3 regions of the Enterobacter huaxiensis genome follow, and region 3 is predicted to be linked to each of the others. Evidence: predicted binding sites of a transcription regulator. Region 3 holds the regulator's gene; each other region holds the start of a gene.
The links. The regulator CRP, encoded in region 3, controls carbon source genes, mostly activating them, when cyclic AMP is high. The targets are predictions, from matches to a motif close to ATGTGANNNNNNTCACAT.
Positions count from the first base shown of each region.

Region 1: focA (formate transporter FocA) is a predicted target of CRP. The motif match lies at 8,539-8,556, and genes of this name have one in related genera.
Region 2: bhsA (multiple stress resistance protein BhsA) is a predicted target of CRP. The motif match lies at 9,036-9,053, and genes of this name have one in related genera.

Region 1 covers NZ_CP043342.1:3,143,766-3,154,644, forward strand. The annotation lists gene ihfB (integration host factor subunit beta) at 1-198, opposite strand, end outside; gene rpsA (30S ribosomal protein S1) at 369-2,042, opposite strand; gene cmk ((d)CMP kinase) at 2,153-2,836, opposite strand; gene aroA (3-phosphoshikimate 1-carboxyvinyltransferase) at 3,022-4,305, opposite strand; gene serC (3-phosphoserine/phosphohydroxythreonine transaminase) at 4,377-5,465, opposite strand; gene D5067_RS15105 (DUF421 domain-containing protein) at 5,628-6,320, opposite strand; gene ycaO (30S ribosomal protein S12 methylthiotransferase accessory factor YcaO) at 6,448-8,208, shown strand; gene focA (formate transporter FocA) at 8,615-9,472, shown strand; gene pflB (formate C-acetyltransferase) at 9,524-10,879, shown strand, end outside.
Region 2 covers NZ_CP043342.1:2,911,714-2,922,592, forward strand. The annotation lists gene lolE (lipoprotein-releasing ABC transporter permease subunit LolE) at 1-685, opposite strand, end outside; gene lolD (lipoprotein-releasing ABC transporter ATP-binding protein LolD) at 685-1,386, opposite strand; gene lolC (lipoprotein-releasing ABC transporter permease subunit LolC) at 1,379-2,581, opposite strand; gene D5067_RS13965 (acyltransferase family protein) at 2,839-3,912, shown strand; gene mfd (transcription-repair coupling factor) at 4,063-7,509, shown strand; gene ldtC (L,D-transpeptidase LdtC) at 7,661-8,626, shown strand; gene bhsA (multiple stress resistance protein BhsA) at 8,706-8,963, opposite strand; gene comR (TetR family copper-responsive transcriptional repressor ComR) at 9,209-9,844, shown strand; gene D5067_RS13990 (TonB-dependent siderophore receptor) at 10,023-10,879, shown strand, end outside.
Region 3 covers NZ_CP043342.1:393,189-404,067, forward strand. The annotation lists gene argD (bifunctional acetylornithine/succinyldiaminopimelate transaminase) at 1-427, shown strand, start outside; gene D5067_RS01825 (YccS/YhfK family putative transporter) at 424-2,511, opposite strand; gene crp (cAMP-activated global transcriptional regulator CRP) at 2,568-3,200, opposite strand; gene D5067_RS01835 (OsmC family protein) at 3,512-3,916, shown strand; gene D5067_RS01840 (phosphoribulokinase) at 4,003-4,872, opposite strand; gene D5067_RS01845 (YheU family protein) at 4,903-5,121, opposite strand; gene D5067_RS01850 (hydrolase) at 5,118-6,140, opposite strand; gene mdcA (malonate decarboxylase subunit alpha) at 6,369-8,024, shown strand; gene D5067_RS01860 (triphosphoribosyl-dephospho-CoA synthase) at 8,024-8,881, shown strand; gene mdcC (malonate decarboxylase acyl carrier protein) at 8,891-9,190, shown strand; gene D5067_RS01870 (biotin-independent malonate decarboxylase subunit beta) at 9,183-10,016, shown strand; gene mdcE (biotin-independent malonate decarboxylase subunit gamma) at 10,016-10,816, shown strand.

The sequences.
Region 1 (10,879 bases), 2.2 Mb from region 3:
AGTCTTCGGGTTACGCCCGGTACGTGGAGCACGATAGTGCAAAGAAAAACTACCGAAACCGCGGATTTCAATGCGCTCGCCCTGGGCAAGAGTGGTGGCCATATGCTCCAGCATCTCTTTAACAGCATCTTCCACAGCCTTAGCCGGGACATGCGGTTGCTGACTGGCAAGTCTTTCAATCAATTCTGACTTGGTCATGATTCCTCCGGTTCCTTTCAAACCAATTAGCTGAACAGCTCATTAAACAAGGGCGGCCGTAGCCGCCCTTTGTTATTGATTACAGGACGAATCCTGCAATCTGTCAAGTCTGCTCCTCATCCTTCTCGCTGTAAATGCGTTACAGCTCAAATGATGGTGAGAACTTGATATTACTCGCCTTTAGCTGCTTTGAAAGCTTCAGCCATTGCGTTGTTAGAGAAGTTTGCATCTTCCTGTTTGTTAACAGTTGCGATTGCATCTTTCTCATCAGCTTCGTCTTTAGCACGAACAGACAGGCTGATTGCACGGTTCTTACGGTCAACACCGGTGAACTTAGCTTCAACGTCGTCGCCAACGCTCAGAACCAGAGTTGCATCTTCAACGCGGTCACGTGAAGCTTCGGAAGCGCGCAGGTAACCTTCAACGCCGTCAGCCAGTTCTACGGTTGCGCCTTTAGCGTCAACTGCAGTCACTTTACCGTTTACGATTGCGCCTTTCTTGTTCAGTGCAACCCAGTTGTTGAACGGATCTTCTGCGAGCTGTTTAACGCCCAGGGAGATACGCTCACGCTCTGCGTCAACCTGCAGAACAACTGCAGCGATTTCGTCGCCTTTTTTGTATTCACGTACTGCTTCTTCGCCTGCAACGTTCCAGGAGATGTCAGACAGGTGAACCAGGCCATCGATGCCGCCGTCCAGGCCGATGAAGATACCGAAGTCAGTGATAGACTTGATTTTACCTTCAACACGGTCGCCCTTGTTGTGGGTTTCCGCGAACTGCTGCCATGGGTTGTTTTTGCACTGCTTCAGGCCCAGGGAGATACGACGACGTTCTTCGTCGATATCCAGAACCATCACTTCCACTACATCACCAACGTTAACAACTTTGGATGGGTGGATGTTTTTGTTGGTCCAGTCCATTTCGGAAACGTGCACCAGGCCTTCAACGCCTTCTTCGATTTCAACGAAGCAGCCGTAGTCAGTCAGGTTGGTAACGCGACCAGTCAGTTTAGTACCTTCTGGGTAACGCTTAGCGATAGCTACCCATGGATCTTCGCCCAGCTGTTTCAGGCCGAGGGATACACGAGTACGTTCGCGGTCGAACTTCAGCACTTTAACAGTGATTTCGTCGCCAACGTTCACGATTTCGCTTGGGTGCTTAACGCGTTTCCACGCCATGTCGGTGATGTGCAGCAGGCCATCAACGCCGCCCAGGTCAACGAATGCGCCGTAGTCAGTGAGGTTCTTAACGATACCTTTGACTTCCATGCCTTCCTGCAGGTTTTCCAGCAGCTGATCGCGTTCTGCGCTGTTTTCGGATTCGATAACGGCACGACGGGATACAACAACGTTGTTACGCTTCTGGTCCAGCTTGATTACTTTGAACTCAAGCTCTTTGCCTTCAAGGTGCAGGGTGTCACGGACTGGACGAACGTCTACCAGTGAACCTGGCAGGAACGCACGAATACCATTCAGCTCAACAGTGAAGCCGCCTTTAACTTTGCCGTTGATAACACCGACTACAGTTTCAGCTTCTTCGTAAGCTTTTTCCAGCGTGATCCAAGCTTCGTGACGCTTAGCTTTCTCACGGGACAGCAGGGTTTCACCGAAGCCGTCTTCCACTGCATCCAGAGCAACGTCAACTTCGTCACCAACCTGGATTTCCAGCTCGCCCTGGGCGTTTTTGAACTGCTCTGCCGGAATGGCGGACTCAGATTTCAGACCGGCGTCAACCAGTACTACGTCTTTGTCGATAGCAACAACAACACCACGAACGATGGAACCCGGACGGGTTTCGATTGTTTTTAAGGATTCTTCAAATAGTTGAGCAAAAGATTCAGTCATGTTTAATCTTCAGGTTAATATAACGTCCACCTGGCTCCGTGCCGGATGGGGTTGTTTCACATACCCGCCGTCAATCCATTGCAGCGGGGGTACTACTAAATCGGTCGCGATTACGCGAGTGCCAGTTTCTGGCGCGCATATTGTAGCGCTTTTTCAATCACTTGCTCAATAGTTAAACTGGTCGAATCCAGAACTAATGCATCTTCTGCAGGAACAAGTGGTGCGACGGCGCGGTTACGATCGCGGTCATCGCGCTCTTTTATCTCGGATAAAAGGCGATCAAAGTTAACACTAAACCCCTTTTCCTGCAACTGAAGCATGCGGCGTTGAGCACGTTCTTCCGAAGAGGCGTCAAGGAAAATTTTCACAGGTGCATCAGGGAATACCACCGTGCCCATATCACGGCCGTCAGCGATCAGGCCAGGTGCTTCCCGGAACCCACGCTGGCGGCGTAACAACGCTTCACGAACGCGCGGGAATGCCGCTACCTGAGAGGCTGCGTTAGCCACGTCCTGCGTGCGGATCTCGCCGCTCACGTCTTCCCCTTCCAGGATCACTTCAAGGTTGCCGTCAGTGGAGACGAAACGCACATCCAGATGCGCAGCCAGCGGTACCAGCGCCTCTTCAGACGCCACATCCACATGGTGGTGCAGCGCAGCCAGAGCCAGAACGCGATAGATTGCTCCCGAGTCTAAAAGATGCCATTGCAATGCTTCTGCCATCGCTTTACACAGGGTACCTTTCCCTGCGCCACTAGGCCCATCAATGGTGATTACCGGGGCAACTGCCGTCATCTTTTTCTCCTTAATTAAGGCATACCGTTAACATGAACGCCGCGCATTATACGCATCAACGTACGCAACTGTTACCTTTGCGTGCAAATTACGAAATGATTGAAGCAGAGTGTAGAAGAAATGGGCGGGAATGATCGTCAGGAAGCGTAAGGAAATGCCGCACCCGATGATGCGGCATGATGTTATCAGGCCGGCGTGCTAATGCGCGCCAGCTGCTCGAAGTAGTCCGGGAAGGTTTTCGCCGTACATTTCGGGTCAAGAATGGTTACAGGCGTATCCGACAGCGCCACCAGCGAGAAGCACATTGCCATACGGTGATCGTTGTAGGTTCCGATTTCCGCAAACTGCAGTTTTGCCGGCGGAGTCACGCGAATATAATCTTCGCCCTCTTCTACCTCTGCACCCACTTTGCGCAGCTCGGTCGCCATTGCGAACAGACGGTCCGTCTCTTTCACGCGCCAGTTGTAGATATTACGCAGCGTGGTGGTGCCTTTAGCAAACAGCGCCGCCGTGGCGATGGTCATCGCCGCATCCGGGATATGGTTCATGTCCATATCAATGGCATTCAGCTCACCGTGCGTACAGGAGATGAAGTCATCGCCCCAGGTCACAACCGCGCCCATTTTTTCCAGCACGTCCGCAAAACGGATGTCGCCCTGCACGCTGTTACGGCCAATACCGGTCACTTTTACCGTGCCGCCTTTAATCGCCCCTGCGGCCAGAAAGTAGGATGCGGATGACGCATCACCTTCAACCAGGTAGCTGCCCGGAGACTGGTACTGCTGCGCCCCGCGCACCACGAAGCGCTGATAAGACTGGTTTTCCACCTCAACGCCGAAGGTTTTCATCAGGTGCAGCGTGATATCAATGTACGGTTTGGAAACCAGATCGCCCTTGATGCTGATAACCGTATCCTGCGGTGCCAGCGGTGCGGTCATCAGCAGTGCGGTCAGGAACTGACTGGAGACGCTGCCGTCAACCTCAACGCTGCCGCCGGTAAAGCCGCCGCGCAGACGCAGCGGCGGATAGTTTTCCTGCTCCAGATAGTCAATCTGCGCGCCGCCCTGACGAAGGGCGTCCACCAGATGACCAATCGGGCGCTCTTTCATACGCGGTTCGCCGGTCAGCACGATGTTATTGCTTCCCAGGCACAGGGCCGCCGCCAGCGGACGCATCGCGGTACCCGCGTTGCCCAGGAACAGCTCAAGCGCTTCTGCGCACTGTAATGCACCGCCGTTGCCGATCACTTCACAACGGGTACGGTCAGCAGACAGCGTGTAGTGAACTCCCAACGCTTTCAGCGCATTGAGCATATGGCGAACGTCATCGCTGTCCAGCAGGTTTGTGAGGACGGTGGTGCCGTTTGCCAGAGCTGCCAGCAGCAGAGCGCGGTTCGAGACACTTTTTGAACCAGGCAGATTAATGGTGCCATCTACCCGCGCGATAGGTTGTAACGTCAGGGATTCCATGAAAACTAAACTCTCAACTCAACATAATAAAAACCCCGCAGCAGCGGCTGCGGGGGTGAAAAACAGCGCGATTAACCGTGGCGACGTTCGAAGTCGATCATGAAATCGGTCAACATCTTAACGCCTTCAAGCGGCATGGCGTTATAGATGGAAGCACGCATGCCCCCCACCACGCGGTGGCCTTTCAGCGCGTGCAGGCCAGCGGCGAACGACGCTTCCAGGAAGACTTTATCCAGGCTGCTGTCTGCCAGCTGGAACGGCACGTTCATGCGCGAACGGTTAGCTTTCGCTACGTCGTTGCGGTAGAAATCACTCTTATCAATTACGCCGTACAGCAGGTCCGCTTTTTGCTGATTGACCTTGTCCATCTGCGCCACACCGCCGTTTTGTTTCAGCCACTTGAACACCAGGCCGGAAAGATACCAGGCAAACGTCGGCGGGGTGTTAAACATAGAGTCGTTATCGTTAAGTACCGTGTAATCAAGGATTGACGGGCAAGACTTATGGGCTTTACCCAACAGATCTTCGCGCACAATGACGATAGTCAGGCCAGCCGGGCCGATATTTTTCTGCGCACCGGCGTAGATTACGCCGTAACGGCTGACGTCCAGCGGCGTGGACAGAATGGTAGACGAGAGATCCGCCGTCACAACGACGTTCTCGCCAAAACCTGGCTCTTCGTGAATGGCGATACCGTCGATAGTTTCGTTCGGGCAGTAGTGGAGATACGCGGCGTTATCAGAAAGCTGCCACTCGCTCATCGGCTTCACGGCACGCAGACCGTCAACGGTCACTTTGGCGTCGATAACGTTTGGTGAGCAATATTTATGTGCTTCTTTAACCGCGCTGGCAGCCCAGTAGCCCGCATCAACGTAGTCAGCGGTGGTTTTATCACCGAGCAGGTTCAACGGGATACCGGCGAACTGACCGCGCCCCCCGCCGTGGCAGAACAATACTTTGTAGTTCGAGGGAATGTTCAGCAGATCGCGAAAATCCTTTTCTGCCTCTTCCGCCACCTGAATAAATTCTTTACCACGGTGGCTGATTTCCATCACCGACGTACCCAGACCGTTCCAGTCACACAGCTCCTGCTGAGCCTGTTTGAGTACATCTGCCGGTAACATTGCCGGACCTGAACTGAAATTAAAGACTTGAGCCATTTCCCCTCACCACGCTAAAAGCCATAAGTTATAACTGTGGATATCGGTTTTATCATTCAGTGACACGCGCCGCAATGTCTAAAACTTATGGCCGGCAAAATGTGTCCGTCGTCACACAAAACAATCTGCCATCTCGCTGTCTCAAAACCGACAAAATGGCTGTCAGGTAATACGTTTGGCCCGGCTTACCTTCGTCCATTCTGGATTCTTACAGCGAGGGCATAATTGATGATCGCCCGCATGCATCCCCACGACATGGCTGCATTTTATACAGGCATACTCCCCGGTTTCCGGTACGACCCGAAACCGCTCAATCAACATATCCGGCAGGATACACAGTCCTGGCTTAACATCGTCGTCAGCGTAGTAATAGACGCTGATTTGCCCATTGGTTTCCATAATCGCCAGCCGCACCTGCCCCAGCTGTTCCACGCTGCTCAGGCGCAGCTCCATAAAGAACTCAAACTCGGTCATGTTGGCACTTTTTACATTCTGCCAGGCAAGCTGTCCGTCCTCCACGATCACCACCGGCTTCCCTTCAAGAAGATCTTCCAGTTTTTCGCTTTTCGACATTAGCCACATCACCAGCCGGTACAGCAATGCCAGTGAGACAAAAACGATAAACACCGGCACCATCGGCACATCATCGTAAAACGCAACGTCCCCCGCCGCCGACCCCAGCGTCAGGATGATCAACACTTCGAAAAGCGACATCTGCCGAACGCCACGGCGCCCGGTAATTTTGAGGAAAAGGAAGACCAAAACGAAGGTATACAGGCTACGCAACGCCACTTCGCCTAAAAATTCAGGGGGGACTTTATCAAACGCCATCCGTTGGAGATCAAATGCTTTCATTTTTCTATGCCTTAACAGTCAGTTACTGCCACTAAGCATAGCCCAGCCATTTATTTTCGCCGAAGATAGCACCCGTCACGCAAAACCCGTATCATTGCGCGCTTTACGTACGATAAAAGTGAACGCCATGACACAAACGTTTATCCCCGGCAAAGACGCCGCTCTGGAAGATTCCATCGCTCGCTTCCAGCAGAAACTGACCGACCTGGGCTTTAATATCGAAGAAGCCTCCTGGCTGAACCCGGTGCCTCACGTCTGGTCCGTGCATATTCGCGATAAAGACTGTGCGCTTTGCTTTACCAACGGTAAAGGCGCAACCAAAAAAGCGGCACTGGCCTCTGCGCTGGGTGAGTACTTTGAACGTCTGTCGACCAACTATTTCTTCGCCGACTTCTGGCTGGGTGAAACCATTGCTAATGGCCCATTCGTTCACTATCCGAATGAGAAATGGTTCCCGCTGACCGAAGACGACGAACTGCCGGAAGGCATTCTGGATCCGCGCCTGCGTGCGTTCTACGATCCGGAAAATGAACTGACCGCCAGCATGCTGATCGACCTGCAGTCTGGCAACGAAGACCGCGGGATCTGCGCCCTGCCGTTTACCCGTCAGTCCGATGAGCAGACCGTTTATATTCCGATGAACATCGTCGGTAACCTGTATGTGTCAAACGGTATGTCTGCTGGCAACACCCGCAACGAAGCGCGCGTGCAGGGTCTGTCTGAAGTATTCGAACGCCACATTAAAAACCGCATCATTGCCGAGTCTATCAGCCTGCCTGAAATTCCGGCCGACGTGCTGGCGCGCTACCCGGGCGTAGTGGAATCCATTGCTAAACTGGAAGCAGAAGGTTTCCCTATCTTCGCTTATGACGGCTCTCTGGGCGGTAAGTATCCGGTTATTTGCGTGGTGCTCTTCAACCCGGCTAACGGAACCTGCTTCGCCTCCTTTGGCGCGCATCCTGACTTCGGCGTGGCGCTGGAGCGTACCGTCACCGAGCTGCTGCAAGGCCGTAGCCTGAAAGATCTGGACGTGTTTACCCCACCAACGTTTGATGACGAAGAAGTGGCTGAACACACCAACCTCGAAACACATTTCATCGATTCCAGCGGTTCCATCTCCTGGGATATGTTCAAGCAGGATGCGGACTATCCGTTCGTGGACTGGAGCTTCTCAGGCACCACTGAAGAAGAGTTCGCCACGCTGATGGCTATCTTCAAAGCGGAAGATCGCGAAGTCTATATTGCTGACTATGAGCACCTGAGCGTCTACGCATGCCGCATTATCGTTCCTGGCATGTCCGACATCTATCCGGCAGAAGATCTGTGGCTGGCGAACAACAGCATGGGTGCACATCTGCGTGAAACCCTGCTGGCTCTGCCGGGCAGCGAGTGGGAGAAAGAAGATTATCTTAACCTGATCGCCCAGCTGGACGAAGAAGGCCACGATGATTTCACCCGCGTACGTGAACTGCTTGGCCTGGCGACAGGTAAAGACAACGGCTGGTACACCCTGCGTATTGGTGAGCTGAAAGCGATGCTGGCCCTCGCGGGTGGCGATCTCGATCAGGCTCTGGCCTGGACGGAGTGGACCATGGAGTTCAACCAGTCCGTCTTCTCCGCCGAGCGCACCAACTATTACCGCTGCCTGCAAACCCTGCTGCTGCTCGCGCAGGAAGACGAACGCGAACCGCTTCAGTACCTGAATGCGTTTGTACGCATGTATGGCGCCGACGCCGTAGAAGCAGCCAGCGCGGCACTGAGCGGTGAAGAGCCGTTCTATGGCCTGCAGGCTGTTGATAGCGATCTGAAGGCCTTCCCGGCACATCAGTCGCTGCTGAATGCGTATGAAAAATTGCAGAAGGCCAAAGCGGCTTACTGGTCAAAATAACCGCATATAACATTATCAGCTGTAGGCGTATTCAATCACCTGAGCTATATTACGGGGCAATTTTATTGCCCCTTTTTTTATTTTTTTCGGCAATAACGCTCGATTGTAATAATTAAGTTAAATACGGGTAAATATAAAAATACTTACCTGCGCTTTAGTGTTACTTATTATGGTAAATACTCCATTTTAATTAACTGTTTTAAAGGAGGCCCTAAGAAATAATTCAACTCTTTTAATAACTTTTAAAATTTATTTTTATACGGATAATCAAATACTTACTCCGCAATCGCTGTAAAACCATACATGTTGCGGGCCTATAAGCCAGGCGAGATATGATCTACATCAATTTCTCTTCTATAATGCTTTGTTAGTATCTCGTCGCCGACTTAATAAAGAGAGAGTTAGTGTGAAAGCTGACAACCCTTTTGATCTATTACTCCCCGCTGCGATGGCTAAAGTTGCCGAAGAAGCAGGTGTCTACAAAGCAACGAAACACCCGATGACGACGTTCTTTCTGGCCATCACGGCTGGGGTGTTCATCTCCATCGCTTTCGTCTTCTACATCACTGCCACGACAGGCACTGCCGGGATGCCTTTCGGCATCGCGAAACTGATTGGCGGCGTTTGCTTCTCACTGGGTCTGATTCTTTGCGTCATTTGCGGCGCCGACCTCTTCACGTCAACAGTGTTGATTGTTGTGGCGAAAGCCAGCGGGAGAATTACCTGGGGCCAACTGGCACGCAACTGGCTTAACGTCTATGTTGGTAACCTGATTGGCTGTCTGCTCTTTGTTTTGTTAATGTGGCTCTCTGGCGAGTATATGACCGCCAACGGCGGATGGGGGCTTAACGTCCTGCAAACCGCTGACCACAAAATGCACCATACATTTATCGAAGCCGTTGCTCTTGGCATCCTCGCGAACCTGATGGTCTGCCTGGCGGTCTGGATGAGCTACTCTGGTCGTAGCCTGATGGACAAAGCCATGATTATGGTTCTGCCGGTTGCGATGTTTGTGGCCAGCGGCTTCGAGCACAGTATCGCGAATATGTTTATGATCCCGATGGGGATTGTTATCCGCAACTTTGCGAGCCCGGAGTTCTGGACTGCGGTTGGTTCAACCCCGGAAAGTTTCTCTCACCTGACTATCATGAATTTCATTACTGATAACCTGATCCCCGTCACTATCGGGAACATTATCGGTGGGGGTCTGTTAGTTGGGTTGACATACTGGGTCATTTACCTGCGTGGCGACAACCATCATTAATGGTCGTCTCAGGCAGTAAATAAAAAATCCACTTAAGAAGGTAGGTGTTACATGTCCGAGCTTAATGAAAAGTTAGCCACAGCCTGGGAAGGTTTTACGAAAGGTGACTGGCAGAATGAAGTAAACGTACGTGACTTCATTCAGAAAAACTATACCCCGTATGAAGGTGACGAATCCTTCCTGGCTGGCGCAACTGACGCGACCACCAAGCTGTGGGACAACGTAATGGAAGGCGTTAAACTGGAAAACCGCACTCACGCGCCAGTTGATTTTGACACCTCCGTTGCGTCCACTATCACTTCTCATGATGCTGGCTACATCAACAAAGCCCTTGAGAAAATCGTTGGTCTGCAGACTGAAGCACCACTGAAACGTGCAATCATCCCGTTCGGTGGCATCAAAATGGTAGAAGGCTCCTGCAAAGCGTATAACCGCGAGCTGGACCCAATGCTGAAAAAAATCTTCACCGAATACCGCAAAACCCACAACCAGGGCGTATTCGATGTTTACACCAAAGACATTCTGAACTGCCGTAAGTCTGGCGTTCTCACCGGTCTGCCAGATGCGTATGGCCGTGGCCGTATCATCGGTGACTACCGTCGTGTTGCACTGTACGGTATCGACTACCTGCTGAAAGACAAATACGCACAGTTCGTTTCCCTGCAGTCTGACCTGGAAAACGGCGTAAACCTGGAAGCTACCATCCGTCTGCGTGAAGAGATTGCTGAACAGCACCGTGCGCTGGGTCAGATCAAAGAGATGGCTGCTAAATATGGCTGCGATATCTCTGGTCCTGCGACCAACGCTCAGGAAGCTATCCAGTGGACCTACTTCGGCTACCTGGCCGCTGTTAAGTCTCAGAATGGTGCAGCAATGTCCTTCGGTCGCGTATCCACCTTCCTGGATGCGTACATTGAACGTGACATCAAAGCAGGCAAAATCACCGAGCAAGACGCTCAGGAAATGATTGACCACCTGGTCATGAAGCTGCGTATGGTTCGCTTCCTGCGTACGCCTGAGTATGATGAACTGTTCTCTGGTGACCCAATCTGGGCAACTGAATCTATCGGTGGTATGGGCGTTGATGGCCGTACTCTGGTAACCAAAAACAGCTTCCGCTTCCTGAACACCCTGTACACCATGGGTCCTTCTCCGGAGCCGAACATCACCGTTCTGTGGTCAGAAAAACTGCCTCTGAACTTCAAGAAATTCGCCGCTAAAGTGTCCATCGATACCTCTTCTCTGCAGTATGAGAACGATGACCTGATGCGTCCGGACTTCAACAACGACGACTACGCTATCGCATGCTGCGTAAGCCCAATGATCGTTGGTAAACAAATGCAGTTCTTCGGTGCGCGTGCAAACCTGGCGAAAACCATGCTGTACGCAATCAACGGCGGCGTTGAT
Region 2 (10,879 bases), 2.4 Mb from region 3:
TAACCTTAATGGCAATGCCCGTCACGCTGTCGCCCATATCCAGATACTGACGCGCGTCTTCCATGGGCACCATCGCAAAGCTGTGGTCGAGCTGGCCGCTCAGCTGAAGAATACCGGTAACGTGCAGGCGCACGCGCTTAGGCTGCTGCAGTTTGTGATCGGCGCTGGCGTTCGGGATCATGATCGACACCCAGTCGCCCTGCTTCACCTTCAGGGCATCAGCGACGCCTTTGCCGATGATAATCTGCTGTTCACCCGCCTTAAAATTCGCCCACGCGCCGTTCTGCACGTACTGCGGCAGCGCGCTTAAACGCTCTTCCTGCCGCGGGTTAACCCCTTTCACCTGGATGGCGCGCAGATTCACCCCGCTCTCCACTAGCCCGGTAAAGTTGATATAAGGCGCAGCGGCAACAATGCCCGGCACTTTTTCGACGCTGGTGAGCGCATCGCTCCAGTGGGTCCACGGCTGGTTAACCGGTTCGATTTCGCCGTGCGGCACCACGGCCAGAATGCGGTTATTCAGCTCGCGCTCGAAGCCGTTCATGGCGCTTAAGCCCACGATCAGCACCGCCACGCCCAGCGCGATGCCGATGGTTGAAATAACCGAAATGAGCGAGACCATGCCGCCGCGACGGCGGCCCCGGCTGAAGCGCAACCCGATAAGTAACGATAACGGTGAAGCCATTACTGCGCTCCCATCAGGGTCAGTTCCGCGTTCAGGTGGCCGTCACGCATCTCAAGCTGGCGCCCCATACGCTTCGCCAGCTGCAGATCGTGAGTTACCACCAGAAACGCGGTGCCCTGGGAAGCATTCAGCTCGCCCAGAAGCTGGAAAATACTGTCTGCGTTACGCGCATCGAGGTTGCCGGTCGGTTCATCCGCCAGCACCAGACGCGGGTTGTTAACCAGGGCACGGGCAATCGCCACGCGCTGGCGCTCGCCGCCGGAAAGCTCTGAAGGACGGTGGTTCCCGCGGTGTCCAAGCCCGACCGCTTTCAGCATATCGCTGGCGCGGGCATTAATTTCAGCCGGTTTCTTTTTGCCAATCAGCAGCGGCATCGCCACGTTTTCCAGCGCCGTGAAGTCAGGCAGCAGGTGGTGGAACTGGTAGATAAACCCTAATTCGCGGTTACGCAGCTCCGCTTTGGCCGTAGAGGACATTTTGCTCATCGGCTGGCCGGAGAAAATAACGTCACCTTCGGTCGGCGTATCCAGCCCGCCGAGCAGATGCAGCAGGGTGCTCTTACCTGAGCCAGAGCTGCCCACAATGGCCATCGTCTCACCTTCACCCACGCTAAAGCTCACATTGTGCAGCACGTCGGTCTGCACAGTGCCTTCCTGATAGCGTTTGGACAGGTTGTCGCATTGCAACAGGATCTTATTCATAACGTAAAGCCTCAGCGGGTTGAGTGGCGGCAGCGCGCCAGGAAGGATAAAGCGTAGAGAGCAGCGCAATGGCCATCGCGGCCAGCGCAATACCGACCACCTGCAGCGGCTCAATCGCCACCGGCAGCGCCGCGCCGTCGAGCAGCGCGCCGATGATCGGCATTAAGTTATTCAGCTGGCTGGCAAGCAGCGCCCCCAGCACGGCACCGAGCAGCGCGCCGATAATCCCGGCGCTGGCCCCCTGAACCATAAACACCGCCATGATCTGGCGCGGCGTCAGGCCCTGGGTTTGCAGAATGGCGACCTCGCCCTGCTTTTCCATCACCATCAAACCCAGAGAGGTAATGATGTTAAACGCAGCAACCGCCACGATCAGGCTCAGCAGCAGCCCCATCATGTTCTTTTCCATGCGCACGGCCTGGAACAGCTCGCCCTTACGGTCGCGCCAGTCCTGCCATTTGGTGCCTTCCGGCAGCGCTTGCTGGCTGAGAGAATCCACCTTCAGGGGCTGATCGAGCCATAAACGCCAGCCGGTGATATTCCCCGCCGGGTAGCGCATCAGGCGCGAGGCGTCCTGAATGTTTACCAGCATCTGGTAGCCATCGACTTCGCTGTTGGCAGCAAACGTGCCGATCACGTTAAACAGACGCTGGCTCGGCAGGCGCCCCATCGGCGTGAACTGGCTGGCAGAAGGCACCATCACGCGCAGCTGATCGCCACGGTTGACGCCAAGCTGTCCGGCAAGCTGCTCGCCGAGGATGACGTTGTACTTGCCTGCCTCGAGGTCAGACTGCTTCACGTTGACCAGGTACGGCGTCAGCGGATCGTTTTGCGCCGGGTCAATCCCCAGCATCACGCCGACCGCCACGCTGCGGGCGCTTTGCAGCACTACGTCACCGGTGGTTAGCGGCGCAACGCGCGTGACGCCCTGTAACGTCGCCGCGCTTTTTTCCGGCAGCTGTTGCGGGTTAACCGAACCATTGTTCGAAGAGAGAACGGCCTGCGGCATCAGCCCCAGAATGTTGTTTTGCAGCTCGCGTTCGAAGCCGTTCATGACGGAAAGTACCGTCACCAGAGCCATCACGCCAAGCGTAATGCCTATAGTCGAAAGCCAGGAGACAAAGCGACCGAAGCGGTCCGCGGCGCGCCCACGCATGTAACGTAAGCCTATGAAGAGTGCGACAGGTTGATACATGAAATCCGTCTGTTTGCTGATAGCAGACCCACGAGTATATAAGCGAATCCGTTAAGCGTAAATGACTGAAACCGTAAGCTTTGGTAATCATTTTTCCGAAAAATTCAGATAAATCAGGATGCTAGTTCTCAATACTTAACCCTGCAGCCTCCACCTTTTCCGAAAATCGTCTTGATACAGACTGTTACCCGTTACATCCCGGCCTCGTTTTAGAACAATTGCCCGTTCGTTTATGGCAAAACAGGTCAACGTTACCGATGAAACAAAAAGCATTATGGATTAATCAGATAAAAGGGCTGTGCATCTGCCTGGTGGTGATCTACCACTCGGTTATCACCTTTTATCCTCATCTGAACGGGCTGCAGCACCCGCTGTCTGGCCTTCTCGCCAAATGCTGGGTCTATTTTAACCTCTATCTCGCGCCGTTCCGCATGCCGGTGTTTTTCTTTATATCTGGCTACCTGATTCGACGCTACATCGATGAGGTAGACTGGCGCACCAGCCTCGACAAGCGGATCTGGAGCATTGTCTGGGTCCTGGCGCTGTGGGGCGTTTTACAGTGGCAGGCGCTAAGCCACCTCAACGCCTGGCTCGCTCCCGAGCGCGAGCTGGCTACCTCCTCGAATGCGGCCTATGCCGACTCGCTAGCCGGTTTTATCCGCGGCATGCTCACCGCCAGCACCAGCCTGTGGTATCTGTACGCGCTGGTGGTCTATTTCACCCTGTGCAAACTGCTGAGCCGCTGGAAGCTGCCGATGCTGGGCCTTCTGGCTTTGGCGAGCGTCGCGATTAACTTCCTGCCGCTTCCGTGGTGGGGAATGAACAGCGTCGTACGTAATATGATCTACTACAGCATGGGCGCGTGGTACGGCGCACAGCTCATGACGTGGATGAAAGGGCTGGAGATGCGTCGCGTCTGGCTGGCGGCGATCGCGTTCGGTGCCGTCTCCGTGGCGCTATGGTTTGCTAACGTCCCGCTGCTGCTCTCCCTGCTGTCGATTGTGCTGATCATGAAGCTCTTTTACAGCCTTGAGCAACGCTATGCCGTTCACCCCGGCAACCTGCTGAACGTGGTGGGCTCCAACACTATCGCCATTTACACTACCCACCGCATCCTGATTGAGGCGTTCAGCCTGATCCTGATCGGTGAAATGAATGCCGGATACTGGCCGGTCTGGGCCGAGTTAACGCTGATTCTGGTCTATCCGTTTGTCAGCCTGCTGGTCTGCACGCTGGTGGGGCTGGGAGCGCGTAAGCTCTCTACCGCGCTGTTCGGCGACCTGTTCTTCTCCCCTCCCGCCCGGCTCTCGCCGCTTTCAGCGACGCGCTAGCCCGCTTCACGCCCCCTGTTTCGGGGGCGTGTTTTCCCTCCGTGCGGTTACGGTTTGCTAATGCAAAACGATCGAGGATAATAAAGGCATTGCGTATCAGAGATATGCCCCAATACTGTGGGTATATCCATAAGAGACTCTGACATAGCCATGCCTGAACACTATCGTTATTCCTTGCCAGTCAAAGCGGGCGACCAGCGCCAGCTGGGTGAACTCACGGGGGCAGCCTGCGCCACGCTGGTGGCAGAAATCGCTGAGCGACATCCTGGCCCGGTCATTCTGGTTGCACCGGATATGCAAAATGCCCTGCGCCTGCACGATGAAATTCGCCAGTTCACCGATAATCTGGTGTTCAGCCTCGCCGACTGGGAAACGCTGCCGTACGACAGCTTCTCCCCGCATCAGGAGATCATCTCCTCGCGCCTGTCGACGCTCTATCAGCTTCCGACCATGCAGCGCGGCGTGCTGATTGTTCCGGTCAATACCCTCATGCAGCGCGTCTGCCCGCACAGCTATCTCCACGGTCACGCCCTGGTGATGAAAAAAGGCCAGCGCCTGTCGCGCGATGCCCTTCGCGCCCAGCTGGATGGCGCGGGTTATCGCCACGTCGATCAGGTCATGGAGCACGGGGAGTACGCCACGCGCGGTGCACTGCTGGACCTCTACCCGATGGGCAGCGATCGCCCGTATCGCCTGGACTTCTTTGATGATGAGATCGACAGCCTGCGCGTGTTTGACGCCGACACCCAGCGCACGCTGGAAGAAGTGGACTCCATCAACTTACTGCCCGCGCATGAATTCCCAACGGACAAAACCGCCGTCGAACTGTTCCGCAGCCAGTGGCGCGACAGGTTCGACGTAAAGCGCGATGCCGAACATATTTATCAGCAGGTCAGCAAAGGCACGCTGCCTGCCGGGATCGAGTACTGGCAGCCGCTGTTCTTTAACGAGCCGCTGCCGGCGCTATTTAGCTATTTCCCGGCGAATACCCTGATTGTGAACACCGGCGATATCGACGCCAGCGCCGCACGCTTTGAAAGCGAGACCCGTGCCCGGTTCGAAAACCGGGGGGTGGATCCTATGCGTCCACTTCTGCCGCCGGAAACGCTGTGGCTGCGCACCGATGAGCTGAACGCGGAACTGAAACGCTGGCCGCGTGTGCAGCTCAAAACCGATTCACTGGCGGATAAAGCCGCCAATACCAACCTGGCCTTCCAGACGCTGCCGGATCTTTCCGTTCAGGCGCAGCAGAAATCCCCGCTGGATAATCTGCGCAAGTTCCTCGAGTCCTTTACCGGACCGGTGGTGTTCTCCGTTGAGAGTGAAGGCCGCCGCGAAGCGCTGGGTGAACTGCTGGGCCGCATCAAAGTAGCGCCCAAGCGCATCCAGCGCCTGAGCGAGGCCAGCGGTACCGGACGCTACCTGATGATCGGTGCCGCTGAGCACGGGTTTATTGATAAGCTCAACAACATCGCGCTGATCTGCGAAAGCGATCTGCTCGGCGAGCGCGTCGCGCGCCGACGTCAGGACAGCCGCCGGACCATCAACCCGGACACGCTGATCCGCAACCTGGCCGAGCTGCACCCGGGCCAGCCAATTGTTCACCTTGAACACGGGGTTGGTCGCTATCAGGGAATGACCACCCTTGAAGCAGGCGGTATTAAGGGCGAGTACCTGATGCTGACCTACGCCAACGACGCCAAACTCTATGTGCCGGTGTCGTCTTTGCATCTGATCAGCCGCTACGCGGGCGGCGCTGAGGATAATGCGCCGCTGCACAAGCTGGGCGGCGACGCCTGGGCGCGCGCGCGTCAGAAAGCGGCAGAGAAAGTGCGCGACGTGGCGGCAGAGCTTCTGGATATCTACGCCCAGCGCGCGGCCAAATCGGGCTACGCTTTCAAACACGACAAAGAGCAGTATCAGCTGTTCTGCGACAGTTTCCCGTTTGAAACCACCCCGGATCAGGCGCAGGCCATCAACGCGGTGCTGAGCGACATGTGTCAGCCGCTGGCGATGGACCGGCTGGTGTGCGGCGACGTGGGCTTCGGCAAAACGGAAGTGGCGATGCGCGCTGCCTTCCTGGCCGTGGAGAATAACAAGCAGGTGGCGGTTCTGGTGCCGACCACCCTTCTCGCCCAACAGCACTTCGACAACTTCCGCGACCGCTTTGCCAACTGGCCGGTGCGCATCGAGATGCTGTCGCGTTTTCGCAGCGCCAAAGAGCAGACGCAGATCCTGGAACAGGCAAGCGAAGGCAAGATCGATATTCTGATCGGCACCCACAAGCTGCTGCAAAGCGACGTGAAGTGGAGAGACCTTGGGCTGCTGATCGTCGACGAAGAGCACCGCTTCGGGGTTCGTCATAAAGAGCGAATCAAGGCCATGCGCGCCGACGTTGACATCCTGACCCTGACCGCAACGCCGATCCCGCGTACGCTGAATATGGCGATGAGCGGCATGCGCGATCTGTCGATAATCGCGACGCCGCCTGCACGCCGCCTGGCCGTGAAAACCTTCGTTCGCGAGTACGACAACCTGGTGGTGCGCGAAGCCATTCTGCGTGAAGTGCTGCGCGGCGGTCAGGTCTACTACCTCTATAACGATGTGGAAAACATCCAGAAAGCGGCGGACAGGCTGGCGGAGCTGGTGCCGGAAGCGCGTATTGCCATCGGTCACGGGCAGATGCGCGAGCGCGAGCTGGAGCGGGTGATGAACGATTTCCACCACCAGCGTTTCAACGTGCTGGTGTGTACCACCATCATTGAAACCGGGATCGACATTCCAACGGCGAACACCATCATCATCGAGCGTGCGGATCACTTCGGCCTGGCGCAGCTTCATCAGCTTCGCGGACGCGTCGGGCGTTCGCACCATCAGGCCTACGCCTGGCTGCTGACGCCGCACCCGAAAGCGATGACGACCGACGCGCAAAAGCGTCTGGAAGCCATCGCCTCGCTGGAGGATTTGGGCGCGGGCTTTGCGCTGGCGACGCACGATCTTGAGATCCGCGGTGCCGGTGAGCTACTGGGCGAAGACCAGAGCGGCTCAATGGAAACCATCGGTTTTTCTCTGTACATGGAGCTGCTGGAAAACGCCGTCGATGCCCTGAAGGCCGGGCGCGAGCCGTCCCTGGAAGATCTCACCAGCCAGCAAACCGAGGTCGAACTGCGCATGCCTTCCCTGCTGCCGGATGATTTCATTCCTGATGTGAATACCCGCCTGTCGTTCTACAAGCGTATCGCCAGTGCGAAAAAGGAAAATGAGCTGGAAGAGATCAAGGTCGAGCTGATCGACCGCTTTGGGCTGCTGCCGGATGCGGCGAGGAATCTGCTGGATATCGCCCGGCTGCGTCAGCAGGCGCAGAAGCTGGGCATCCGCAAGCTTGAAGGAAACGAAAAAGGCGGCACGATTGAGTTTGCAGAGAAAAACCACGTTGACCCGATGTGGCTGATTGGCCTGCTGCAAAAACAGCCGCAGCACTTCCGTCTGGATGGACCGACGCGCCTGAAATTCACCCAGGATCTGGCGGAACGCAAAACCCGCATGGACTGGGTACGCAACTTTATGCGCCAGCTGGAAGAGAACGCCATCGCGTAATCGGCCTGTCACCCCCGCGAGTGAAACGCTCCCGGGGGTGACAATTTACAAACTCTTTGCACTTCCCCCGATCTTCCCGACACGCCTGTTAGCCATAATTATCATGAATACTTATAAAACAATAACCTTATTATTTATATGGATTATGATGATGATGATCTCTTCGCGTTTTACCCGCTGGATAACCCTGTTTGCGCTGGCCGCAACGGTGGCTATAGCCCTCCCGGCGCGTGCCAATACCTGGCCGCTTCCGCCTGCCGGCAGCAACGTCGTCGGGCAAAACCGCTTTCACGTGGTTGAGAACAATGGGGGGTCGCTGGAAGCGATTGCTAAAAAATATAACGTTGGCTTTTTGGCGCTTCTGCAGGCCAACCCGGGCGTTGACCCATACGTGCCGCGCGCGGGTAGCGTGCTGACCATTCCGCTGCAGACCATTTTACCGGACGCGCCGCGCGAGGGGCTGGTGATCAACCTCGCTGAACTGCGCCTCTATTACTACCCGCCGGGTAAAAATGAAGTGACCGTCTACCCGATCGGCATTGGTCAGCTGGGGGGCGATACGCTCACGCCAACGATGGTAACCACCGTGTCGGATAAACGTGCTAACCCGACCTGGACTCCCACCGCCAACATTCGTGCCCGCTATAAAGCGCAGGGAATTGACCTGCCTGCCGTGGTTCCGGCAGGTCCGGACAATCCTATGGGTCACCATGCGATACGCCTCGCCGCTTACGGTGGGGTCTACCTTCTGCATGGAACGAATGCCGATTTTGGCATTGGCATGCGCGTCAGCTCCGGCTGTATCCGCCTGCGCGATGACGATATCAAAAAGCTCTACAACGTCATTACGCCGGGTACGAAAGTGAATATCATCAATACGCCGATCAAAGCCTCCGTAGAGCCGGGCGGCGTGCGTCTGGTAGAAATCCACCAGCCGTTATCGAAAAACATTGATGACGATCCGCAGACCCTGCCGATCAATCTTAATGCCGCCATGGTGAGTTTCAAAACAGATGCCGGCACGGATAGCACGGTTATGGAACGCGCCATGACAGCGCGCTCCGGCATGCCGACGGACGTTACCCGGCACCACAATGTTGGCCAACAGTCGATGTAAGACACAACGAAAAACGCCCTGCACGAGCAGGGCGTTTTTTATTGCAGTGGCATAAGCATAGCGGAGGGTGTCGTTACGCTTATTTGTAGATGACGGCTGTACCGTGCAGGGTGTTCGGACCGGTCACTGAAGTGATGCGGAATGATTTGGCACCCATAGCTTCAGCTTTTTGCGCCAGCTGATCTTCCAGTGAACCCAGGTTAGTCCCCGCGCTTGCAGAGATGGTCCCCACTTTATGCTGGTCAACCGGAGTGGACTGTACTTCAACAGCAGCGAAGCTTGCGAATGACATTGAGCTTAGTACGGCAGCAGCGATCAGGGTTTTTACGTTTTTCATGATTTTTACCTTTAGGCAGATGAATTTGGAGGTCGTAAGCTAATTACTTAACGATCGATAGGTAAATGATAGATGTGATCCACGTCACACGTCAACATGTTTTTATAATGACCGTTAAGTTAATTTTATTTTCTTTATAATTCATACCGATATGATTTATTTATTTTTAAGAAATGAGCGCTGGTTCCGAATGGGGTTTATTTTTATAATGGTCATTCAACAAACCAACAGAGGACCAACGGCAAATGACAACCGATGTTACGAGTTGTGCGAAGAAAAGCCGTGGCCGACCAAAAGTGTTCGACAGGGATGCGGCGCTCGATAAGGCCATGACACTCTTCTGGCAACATGGATATGAAGCGACCTCGCTTTCCGATCTGGTAGAAGCCACCGGCGCCAAGGCGCCGACGCTGTACGCGGAGTTCACGAATAAAGAGGGGCTGTTCAGGGCGGTGCTGGACAGATACATCACCCGCTTTGCGGCAAAGCATGAAGCCCAGCTGTTCTGTGAAGAGAAAAGCGTCGAACAGGCCTTGCAGGACTATTTCTGCGCCGTCGCGACCTGTTTCACCAGCAAAGACACGCCTGCAGGCTGTTTTATGATAAATACCTCCGCCACCCTTGCGGCATCGTCAAAAGAGATCGCCAACACGGTGAAATCGCGCCATGCGATGCAGGAAGAGACGTTGAGCACGTTCTTGACGCAGCGCCAGCAGCGCGGTGAAATTCCGGCGCACTGTCGTCCGCAGGAGCTGTCACAATATCTGAGCTGTATTTTGCAGGGCATGTCGATCAGCGCCCGTGAAGGGGCAAGTCTGGACAAACTGCAGAGCATTACCCAGACCACTTTGCGTCTGTGGCCTGAACTACTGAAACTCTGATTCACAGGGCGGTTCGCCGCCCTCTCTCCTCTTTTTCCTTCTCTGATTTGCCCCCAACCCCCTTATTTTTCTCAGGTTGATAATAGTTTTCATTATCGGCAGTATTCGCATTTGCATTTTTTGTTTCTTGCACAATGACCTGCCAATAAAAAGGGCGAATGCTCAATAAGGAATGATGATGAAGAAGAGCCTCTGGGTGCTCAACCCGGTGTTGCTGGCTATAGCAATGCCGCTTTACGCTGAACAAACGAACGAAGATAACCTGGTTGTCAGCGCCAACCGTAGCCACCGTACCGTGGCGGAAATGGCGCAGACCACGTGGATTATCGAAGGCCAGGAGATTGAACAACAGGTCCAGGGAGGCAAAGAGTTCAAGGATATTCTCGGGCAGCTGATCCCGGGGATGGATGTTAGCAGCCAGGGGCGAACCAACTACGGCATGAATATGCGCGGTCGGGCCATCGTGGTGCTGGTGGACGGCGTGCGCCTGAACTCCTCGCGCACCGACAGCCGCCAGCTTGACTCTATCGACCCTTTCAACGTCGACCATATTGAAGTCATTTCAGGTTCAACCGCACTCTACGGCGGTGGCAGCACGGGTGGCCTGATCAACATCGTAACCAAAAAGGGTCAGCCGGAGGCGCAGGTCGATCTGGAGCTTGGCAGCAAGACGGGTTTTAACAACAGTAACGATCGCGACGAGCGCGTAGCAGCAGCGGTCAGCGGCGGTAATGACCACGCCTCGGGACGCCTTTCCGTGGCGTATCAGCGTTTCGGCGGCTGGTACGACGGCAACGGTGACGCCCTCACCTTTGATAATACCCAGACCGGCTTACAGCACTCGGATCGTCTCGACGTGATGGGAACGGGTACGATCGAAATTGATGAGACGCGCCAGCTGCAGGTGGTCACCCAGTATTATAAAAGCCAGGGCGATGACGACTACGGCCTCTATCTTGACAAGAACATGAGTGCGGTGCTCGGGGACGGGACGGCACGTACCCGCAGCGGGTTCAGCTCCGACCGCATTCCAGG
Region 3 (10,879 bases):
GGTGCTGACCACCCAGGAGATCGCCTCCGCGTTCCACGTGGGTTCTCACGGCTCCACCTACGGCGGTAACCCGCTGGCGAGCGCCGTGGCGGGCGCCGCGTTCGATATCATTAACACCCCGGAGGTGCTGAACGGCGTTAGCGCGAAGCGTGAGCTGTTCGAGAAGCATCTACAGCAGATTAACGATGAATATGATGTTTTCAGCGAGATCCGCGGCATGGGGCTGCTGATTGGCGCGGAGCTGAAGCCGCAGTACAAAGGCCGCGCGCGCGATTTCCTGCACGCTGCCGCGCACGAAGGGGTCATGGTACTTAACGCCGGACCGGACGTGATGCGCTTTGCGCCGTCGCTGGTGGTGGAAGAGAAAGATATTGAAGACGGGTTAAGCCGTTTTGCCGCGGCGGTCGAGAAGATCGTAAAAAGCTAATACTCGGTTCGCTTTAACACGCGCGTTAACCAAATGCCGTGATGCGGGCGCTGACGCCACGCCACCGACGAAATGGTGTGCATGGTGTTCAGATGCCCCAGAACGCGCTGCAGGTGCTGCTCCAGCGTGCTCATCGGCCCGTGGGTGAGCGTTTCCGGCGCTTCCAGAATATTCGAATCCCCGGACTCACCCGGTGCGTCATACTCCAGACGCTGCTGACACCTCTGCAGGGCAATTTCACACGACTGCAAATAGCGCTGCGCCAGGTCCGGCGTCAGCATGGTGTGCTCGCGCGCCAGCGTGGTCATGGCGTTAATATGCTCGACGATAAACTGGCTGTGGGTGACCCACAGCTTCATGTCCGCCAGATAGTGCGAGTTAAAGCCCGGCTCCTGCATCGCCTGGTTGAGCGAGTTGAACAGGGCGTTGTGCGCCTGGTTGACCTTCATGCGCTGGTAGGCCAGCGGGGAAGGCTTCGGATCGTCGCTCAGGATGAGACGAATAGCCTGCTGATCCGCTTCCAGCGCGTCGTGGGCGTTTTGCCTCAGTAATCCACTTTGCCACTGCGGCCACAGCCAGACCATGCCGCCGAAGGCAATCAGGCAGCCAATCAGGGTATCGACCAGGCGGGCAATAATGAATTGATCGCCGTTGAGCGTGAGCAGCTGCAGGGTGTACACCGCCGTGACCGTAAAGCCCACCGTCGCCCAGCCGTAGTTTTTGCGGATAATCAAATAGCTCATCATCGTGATCGCCAGCATCCCCACCAGCGTATAGCCTTCCGGCACGTGGAAGTGCAGCGTGGCGCCGGCAATAATCAGTCCGGCTAAGGTTCCGCCAGCCCGGTGGAAAATGCGCACCCGCGTGGCGCCGTAGCCGTTTTGCGTCACGAGCAGCACGGTCATTAAGATCCAGTAGGGCTTCGGCAGGTGCAGCGCCATGCCCATCAGGCTGGCGACGCTCAGCATCACGCTTATCCGCGCGGCGTTACGCAGCGCGGCAGATTTCAGTGACAGATAGCTTTTAAGCGCGGGCAGCAGCGGCAGGCGTTTTTGCTTATCGGCCATCAGGTCACGCGGGTAAAGCGGCCGCTGGGTACGCAGCACGCGCGCGATGCGGCTAAAGTGCCAGGCGGCAAACTGGCCGACCGGGTTTTCCGGGTGCTGACGGGCGATTTTCTCCAGCGCGCCGAGCTGTTTTTCCATGTTGAAGCGCGTGGGGTAGCGGTGATAGAGAATATCATCAGCCAGCACGCGCAGACGCGCCGATACCGTCTGGGCATTCCAGCGGATCACCGCTTCGGCGTGGCTGCGCTCGACCAGCTTTTGCACCTCCTCCGGATGATGCAGGCTTACGGAGATGTGCTCCTGCAGGTCCAGCCCCACCTGGAAGGTGCGCAGCAGCCGCTTATAGCCATGGTTTTTATTGGCGGCAAGCATGTGTAGCTGCTGATAGCACTGGCTGATTAAATCGACCACCTTTTGCTGACGGGCGAGCAGAGGCGGCAACGATTTCTCCGGGTCGGTGTGCTGGGTGAGCAGGGTATACTTTGCTTCGCAGTAGTCGGCAAGCTGCACGTAGAGCAGGCTAAGGGATTCACGCAGCGGCTGCTCCCGCCATAGCCAGAACCAGAACCAGTTAAACAGCCCGTACCACAGCGTGCCGAGGGCGTAGATGAGCAGCGGTTCCCACACCGGCATGTTGCCGGCGAGGCTAAGGGTGAAGATGGCGGCGATCAGCGAGGCGGGCAGCAGGCGAGCGTGAAGCGAACTGATCTCCGCCGTCACGCCCAGCGTCATCGCCAGCACGGTCAGGATCAGCGGCAGCGGAATATCGCGGGCGAGCAGGAGCTGTACGGCGAGGCTACAGCCGGCGAACAGGCAGCCACCGATAATCAGGCGTTTAAAAAAGCGTTTATGCGGCGTGTCCAGACCGGCGATGTTGCAGCAGGCGGGAACGAGGGAAAACAGCAGGCCTTGCTGAAGATGTCCGAGGATCAGGCCGACGGCCACGGGAAGGCACAACACCAACGTTTGTCGCAGTGCGTAGTTAACTTCCGGGTGATAGATCAGCCTGCGCCACATGGGGAATAGAGACAAAAACGGCGTGACACCTTGCGATGGCACGCCGTTTAACCGAATTAACGGGTTCCGTAGACCACGATGGTTTTACCGTGGGCGGAGATCAGGTTCTGGTCTTCCAGCATTTTCAGGATACGGCCCACGGTTTCGCGGGAGCAGCCGACGATCTGACCAATTTCCTGACGCGTAATTTTAATTTGCATGCCGTCCGGGTGGGTCATCGCGTCTGGCTGTTTTGCCAGGTTCAACAGGGTCTGTGCAATACGGCCGGTAACGTCCAGGAATGCGAGGTTACCCACTTTCTCGGATGTCACCTGCAGACGGCGCGCCATCTGCGAAGAAAGACGCATCAGGATGTCAGGGTTTACCTGAATCAGCTGACGGAATTTCTTGTAAGAAATTTCAGCCACTTCACATGCTGTCTTTGCACGAACCCAGGCGCTACGTTCCTGGCCCTCTTCAAACAGGCCCAGTTCACCGATGAAATCGCCCTGGTTCAGATAAGAAAGGATCATCTCTTTCCCTTCTTCATCTTTGATCAGCACTGCCACCGAGCCTTTAACGATGTAATACAACGTTTCCGCTTTTTCACCCTGGTGAATCAGCGTGCTCTTTGATGGGTACTTATGAATGTGGCAATGAGACAAGAACCATTCGAGAGTAGGGTCTGTTTGCGGTTTGCCAAGCACCATGCGCTGTTATCCTCTGTTATAAGCTGTCACCAGAGCCATAAGATGCATCCGGACTCTGGGGTTGCAATCGAATTCTTACCCATACCCTGGGAAGTCGGCTGTCGTAACGTTTCGCAGCCAGTAAAGTTTGATGTCCTCTGCATACATGTGTAACGTCAATGTATTACTGTAGCATCCAGAGTGTTTTAGCATAGCTTTTGCCGCGTGTCTCCTGGTGTCTCGCTTCAGCATGATGCAGGTCGCCTTCCGTTGCGAGAATTGTAACGCACGCGTAATCTGTCACCAAAAATGCAACGTTGGAGTTAATGAATATGCAAGCGCGTGTGAAATGGGTAGAAGGTTTAACGTTCCTGGGCGAGTCAGCTTCCGGACACCAGATTTTGATGGACGGTAACTCCGGCGACAAAGCGCCAAGCCCGATGGAAATGGTGCTGATGGCGGCGGGTGGCTGCAGCGCAATCGACGTGGTGTCGATTCTGCAAAAAGGCCGTCACGACGTAACCGATTGCGAAGTGAAGCTGACGTCAGAACGTCGCGAAGAGGCGCCACGCCTGTTCACGCACATTAATCTGCACTTTATCGTCACCGGCAAAGAGCTGAAGGACGCGGCGGTTTCGCGCGCGGTTGATCTGTCTGCGGAGAAATACTGCTCCGTGGCGCTCATGCTGGAGAAAGCGGTAAACATCACCCATTCGTATGAGGTGATCGAGGCCTAATCTTTTGGCGCGTGGCGCTTCGCTGACCCGCCCTGCAAAAGCATGACCGTAGGCCCGGTAAGCGCAGCGCCACCGGGCAAAACAACTCACGCGATCTGCTTCCCTTCCATCAGCCGCTGCACCAGCGGCGTCATGATCAGCTCCATCGCCAGCCCCATTTTTCCCCCCGGCACCACCAGCGTATTCATGTGCGAAATGAACGAGCCCTGCAGCATCGCCAGCAGCCAGGGGTAATCAATGCCTTCGAGGTTGCGGAAGTGGATTACCACAAAGCTCTCATCCAGAGACGGGATGGTTTTCGCCGCAAACGGATTAGAGGTGTCCACCGTCGGCACGCGCTGGAAGTTGATATGGGTACGGGAAAACTGCGGCGTCAGGAAGTTAATGTAATCCTCCATTGAGCGAACCACCGAGTCCATCACCGCCTCGCGCGAGTGGCCGCGCTCGCTAATATCTCGCGTCAGCTTCTGGATCCACTCCAGGTTCACGATCGGCACGACGCCGACCAGCAGATCCACGTGGCGCGCCACGTCGTGATGGGGCGTCACCACGCCGCCGTGCAGCCCTTCATAAAACAGCACGTCGGTCGGTTCCGGCAGCGGCTGCCACGGGGTAAACGTTCCCGGCACCTGGTTCCAGGGAACCGCTTCGTCGTAGGTGTGCAGATACTTGCGGGACTGCCCGGTACCGCTCTGCCCGTATTCGCGGAAGGTTTGCTCTAACAGCCCGAAATCATTGGCATCGGGCCCAAAATAGCTGATGTGTTTGCCCAGGTCGCGCGCCTTGCGGATGGCCATGTCCATTTCAGGGCGCGTGTAGCGGTGAAAGCTGTCGCCCTCCACCTCTGCCGCCCGGAGATTCAGCTGTGCGAAGATCTTGCGAAAAGCGAGGCTGGTGGTGGTAGTACCCGCACCGCTTGAGCCCGTTACGGCAATAACCGGATGTCTGGCAGACATAGCAACTCCCTGACTGGAAAGGTTTACAGATCAGCCGTGAAACGCGTTGCGGGGCATGATATTGACCGTCTCATGCAGTTCGGACCACACCAGCACCACGTCGCCGCTTTTCAGCTGGCGCTTAACATCGCTGACCTTTTGTTCAAGCGAACGCTCTTGTTCACCATAATCGGTGCCTTCACGTAATACAAAGCTTTCAATCAGATTATCGAGCGTTTCGGGAGACAGATCCTGCCAGGGGATAATCATTTTTTACCGTCCAGAAATGAGGTGAGCCAGTCGGGAATGCGCGTTTCCAGCCACATTTTGGGCCGGCGCAGCGTACCGCCAACAAAGCCAACGTGCCCGCCGTACTCGGTGAGCTGGTACTGCACGTTGGCCGGTAAATGGTCCGGTGCCGGAATAGAGTGATGATCCATAAACGGATCATCTTTTGCGTGGATGATCAGCGTCGGCGCGGTGATTTGATTCAACAGCGGCATGGCGCTGCACTGGCGGTAGTAGTCAATCGCATCGGCAAAACCGTGGATCTTCGAGGTAATCAAATCGTCAAACTCGCGCAAACGCTTCACGCGCTTGAGCTGCTGCAGGCTGACGGGGAGCGTATCCGGGTAGGCCTTAAGCTTGCGCGCGGCGTTGGCTTTCAGCAGGTTAAGCAGGTAGCGCTGATACACCCGTGAGAAGCCTTTTTCCATATGGTAGCTGCACTGTTCGAGCATAAAGGGGGCGGAGACGATAACCGCTGCATCCAGCGGCGCGGCGTTGCCCTCTTTTGCCAGCAGACAGGCCAGCATATTTCCGCCCAGGGAATAGCCCACCGCCGCCGTTGGCACCGTGCCAAAATTCTCTCTGAGCCAGTGTAAGAACCAGGTGCCGTCTTCGGTTTCACCGGAATGGTAAATGCGCTTCTGGCGATTCGGCTCACCGCTGCAGCCGCGAAAATGCATCACCACGCCAAGCCAGCCGCGGGCCTTCGCCGCCTGGATTAAACCGTGCGCGTAGGGGCTATGCAGACTGCCTTCCAGGCCATGGAACACCACCAGACGCGGCTTGTGCCGGGCCTGCTCGGGGTCCTCGCTCCAGGCGAGATCCAAAAAGTCGCCGTCCGGCAAATCCAGGCGCTGCCAGTGTGGGGTGAACTGCACCTTGCGGCGGATCAGGCGCGGCAGCATGGTTTGCAGGTGGGGGTTAGCCACGCCGCGCATGGGCACGAATTCGGCGCTGTCTTCGGCTGCAATGTCGAAGTCTGATGGAATGATTTGGGTCATAAGGGCGATGCTGATTCTTGTCAGAAATTTACTATACCTTCCGAATTGTACCCCGTTTAGCCTGGATTTCCGAAACATGAACTGATCCGGATCACAAATCTTTACCTTGATTATTACTCTCAGGCTAATGATTCCGCTCTACGCTTAATTGATGCCTTTCTCGCCAGAGCGCAAACTTTACTCAACGTTAGGCAAATCAGAATGATGTGCTGAATCAGGAGGTTAATAATGTTATCTGGGCAAACACCCACCCGGCAATGGAACACCCGACGCAGTGAAAAAGCGCGTCGTCTGGCGTCCGTACCGGTGCAGGGCAAGGTACTGCCAACCGGCGATCTTGTCGCCATGCTGGAAAAACTGATCGCACCGGGCGACAAAGTCGTTCTGGAAGGCAACAACCAGAAGCAGGCGGATTTCCTTTCCCGCTCGCTTGCAGAGGTGAACCCGCAAATCGTTCACGACCTGCATATGATTATGCCGAGCGTCGGCCGCAGCGAGCATCTGGACATCTTTGAAAAAGGCATCGCCCGCAAGCTGGACTTCTCTTTCTCCGGCACGCAGAGCCTGCGAATCTCTCAGCTGCTGGAAGATGGCCAGCTCGAAATCGGTGCGATCCACACCTACATCGAACTTTACTCCCGCCTCTACGTCGACCTCTCGCCAAACGTGGCGCTGATCGCCGGTTTTAAAGCGGACCGCAAAGGCAACCTCTACACCGGGGCGAGTACCGAAGATACCCCGGCGCTGGTGGAAGCCGCCGCGTTCCACGACGGCATCGTCATCGCACAGGTGAACGAGCTGGTGGACGACGAGTGCGACCTGCCGCGCGTCGATATTCCGGGCTCCTGGATCGACTACGTGGTGGTGGCCGACAAGCCGTTCTTTATCGAACCGCTGTTCACCCGCGACCCGCGCCTGATCAAGCAGGAACATATCCTGATGGCGATGATGGCCATCAAAGGCATCTACGCGGAGCACCAGGTGCAGTCCCTGAACCACGGCATCGGCTTTAACACCGCGGCGATCGAGCTGCTGTTGCCCACCTACGGTGAACAGCTCGGCCTGAAGGGAAAAATTTGTAAGCACTGGACGCTGAACCCGCATCCAACGCTGATCCCCGCCATCGAAAGCGGCTGGGTGGAAAGCGTGCACTGCTTCGGCGGCGAGCTGGGGATGGAAGAGTATATCCGCGCCCGTCCGGACGTGTTCTTCACCGGTGCCGACGGCTCCATGCGTTCCAACCGCGCCTTCTGCCAGCTGGCAGGTCAGTACGCGGTGGATATGTTCATCGGCTCCACGCTGCAGGTTGACGGCTACGCCAACTCCTCCACCGTGACCCGCGGTCGTCTTTCCGGCTTCGGCGGTGCGCCAAACATGGGCCATGACCCGCACGGTCGCCGTCATGCTACCCCGGCCTGGCTCAACATGATCACCGAGCCTGACCCAATGCAGCGCGGTAAAAAACTCGTGGTGCAGATGGTGGAAACCTTCCAGGCGGGCGTGAAGCCAACCTTCGTGGAAAAACTCGACGCCGTCGAGGTGGCCAAAGCCTCGGGGATGCCGCTGGCGCCGGTCATGATTTACGGCGATGACGTTACCCACGTGCTGACGGAAGAGGGGATTGCTTACCTCTATCGCGCCAAAGATCTGGAAGAGCGTCGTGCCATGGTTGCCGCCGTCGCGGGTATCACCGATATCGGCCTTGGCGTTGACGCCAAACGCGTGGCGGAACTGCGCCAGAGCGGAAAAGTGTTGTACCCGGAAGATATGGGTATCCGCCGCACCGACGCTACGCGTTCTCTGCTGGCAGCGGGCAGCGTGTCTGACCTCGTTGAGTGGTCCGGCGGTCTGTATAACCCACCTGCGAAATTCCGGAGCTGGTAATGAAACTTCTGCCCCAGATTCAGGTTGAAGGCGGTGCCGAATGGCTGGCGCGAACCGCCACGCAGTGTCTGATTGACGAAGCACGATTAAGCCCGAAACCCGGTCTGGTGGACAGCCGGGGGAACGGCGCGCACCACGATTTATCGCTTGCGCTGATGGAGCGCTCCGCGCGCAGCCTGACCCCTACGTTTCAGGCGCTGGCGCAGCAGAGCTGGCAGCGGCCGGCAGACATTGCGCTCCGGCAAACCGTCGGGCGTCTTGGCCGCGAAGGCGAGCAGGAGATGATGGCGGCCACCGAGGGCGTTAACACCCACCGCGGCGCAATTTGGGCGCTGGGGCTGCTGGTAAGCGCAGTCGCGATGCTGGGCGGGGAGGCAAATGCTCAGGCCGTCGCGAATACGGCGGCGCAGCTGGCAAAACTGCCGGACGATGCGGCGCCGAAAGTATTCAGCAAAGGCCTGCGCGCCACGCACCGCTACCGCGTGCCGGGTGCCAGAGAAGAAGCTCAGCAGGCGTTTCCGCACGTTATGCAGCGCGCGCTGCCTCAGCTTCGCCTCAGCCGTCTCAAAGGCAGCAGCGAAACGCAGGCCAGGCTCGACGCGCTGATGGCGATCATGACCTCCCTCACCGACACCTGCGTGCTGTCGCGCGCCGGCATGGAGGGGCTGGACGCCATGCAGAGCGGTGCCCGTGCGGTACTGAACGCCGGAGGTTGTGCAACGGCTGCGGGCCAGCAGGCGCTGGCGACCTTAGACCGTCAAATGCTCTCGCTCAACGCCTCGCCGGGCGGCGCTGCCGACCTGCTTGCCGCCACGCTGTTTCTCGACCGCGTCGAAACGCCTTATTCAAAGCATTAAGAGGATGTTATGGAAAAAATCACATTGACCGTGCCAGCCAGCCGCGCGTTAAGCGGCAGGGCGCTGGCAGGGGTTGTCGGCTCCGGGGATATGGAGGTGTTATTCGCCGCCGAACCGGGCCAGACCTTAACCATTGATATCACCACCTCCGTTGACAACAGCCGTGGTCGCTGGGAGGCGCTGTTCAACCGCCTGCAAACCGTCAGCAGCCTGCCCGCAGGGAAACTGACCATCCACGACTTCGGCGCGACGCCGGGCGTGGCGCGCATTCGTATCGAACAGGTTTTTGAGGGGGTGAGCCATGCGTGATGACAGCAGCTTTATCGAATTAAAAGCGCGCCAGCGCGCGCAGGCACTGCTGGATGACGGCAGCTACCGCGAACTGCTGGATCCGTTTGAAGGCATTATTTCTCCGTGGCTTGGGCCGCAGGGCATTGTCCCGCAGGCCGATGACGGCATGGTCGTCGCAAAAGGCACCATCAACGGTCAGCCTGCGGTCGTCGTCGCAATTGAAGGCGCGTTCCAGGGCGGCAGCATGGGCGAAGTGTCCGGCGCCAAAATGGCGGCGGCGCTGGAGCTGGCGGCGGAAGATAACCGCAACGGCATTCCGACTCAGGCGGTGCTGTGCCTCGAAACCGGCGGCGTGCGTCTGCAGGAGGCTAACCTCGGCCTGGCGGCGATTGCCGATATCCACGCGGCGATTGTTGACCTGCGCCGCTACACCCCGGTGGTCGGGATTGTGGCCGGGACCGTGGGCTGCTTCGGCGGGATGTCCATTGCGGCAGCGCTGTGCAGCTACCTGATAGTGACCCGCGAAGCGCGTCTTGGCCTCAACGGCCCGCAGGTTATCGAGCAGGAGGCGGGCATTGAAGAGTACGACTCCCGCGACCGTCCGTTTATCTGGAGCATGACCGGCGGCGAAGTGCGCTATCAAAGCGGCCTGGTGGATGCCCTTGTGGGTGACGGCGTGAACGCGGTGAAAGCGGCGATGAACGACGCGATTGCCAAAGGCGTGCCGGCGAAACACCGCACCGATAACTACGACGATTACCTGAACCGTCTGACGAATTTCGACACCCGCAAGCAGGCCGATGCCGAACAGATTAACGCGCTTTTTGCCCGGGAGGTGAAATGATGAGTAATTCAATAAGCCGTGGCGAGCTCTGGCTGGAAACCCTCGCCCCGAACGCCAAACGTGTCGAAGGGCTCTGCCTGTCCGTGCAGGCGGCAGACGGCGAGCTGAACGGCGAAGCGGTGCGTTTTGTTGCCGTGGTGCCGGATGCCAACAACCACTTCCCGCGCGCGGCGCAGGGTGAAGTCGGCCTGCTGGAAGGCTGGACGCTGGCGAAGGTGGTCAGCGAAACCGTCGCCGCGGACGCAGACAAGCCCGTCAAACGCCCGATTGTGGCGGTGATTGACGTCCCAAGCCAGGCCTATGGCCGTCGCGAAGAGGCGTTTGGTATCCATCAGGCGCTGGCCGGCGCGGCTGCCGCGTATGCTAACGCGCGTCTGGCCGGCCACCCGGTGATTGGTCTAATCGTCGGCAAGGCGATGTCCGGTGCGTTTCTGGCGCACGGCTACCAGGCCAACCGCCTGATCGCCTTTAACGACAAAGGGGTGCTCATCCACGCGATGGGTAAAGAGTCAGCGGCGCGCATTACCCTGCGTACCGTGGAGGCCCTGGAAAAACTGGCGGCAACCATTCCGCCAATGGCGTACGACATCAGCAACTACGCCACGCTGGGGCTGCTCTCTAACCTGCTGGACATCAGCAACCCGGATGCCCCATCCGATAACGATCTGGCGCAGGTGAAAACCACTCTGCAGCAGGCCATCAGTGACGCACGTCAGGACACCACCTTGAAAAACCGCCTGGGTGCTGACAACCGCCGCAGCTCGGCTCTCGTACGCGAACGTATGCGAGCAAGCTGGTAAGTAACAAGAGACCTGCCAGAGATGTACAACCCCGCGGGCGCGACCGTTGCGCCCGCGAGGAAG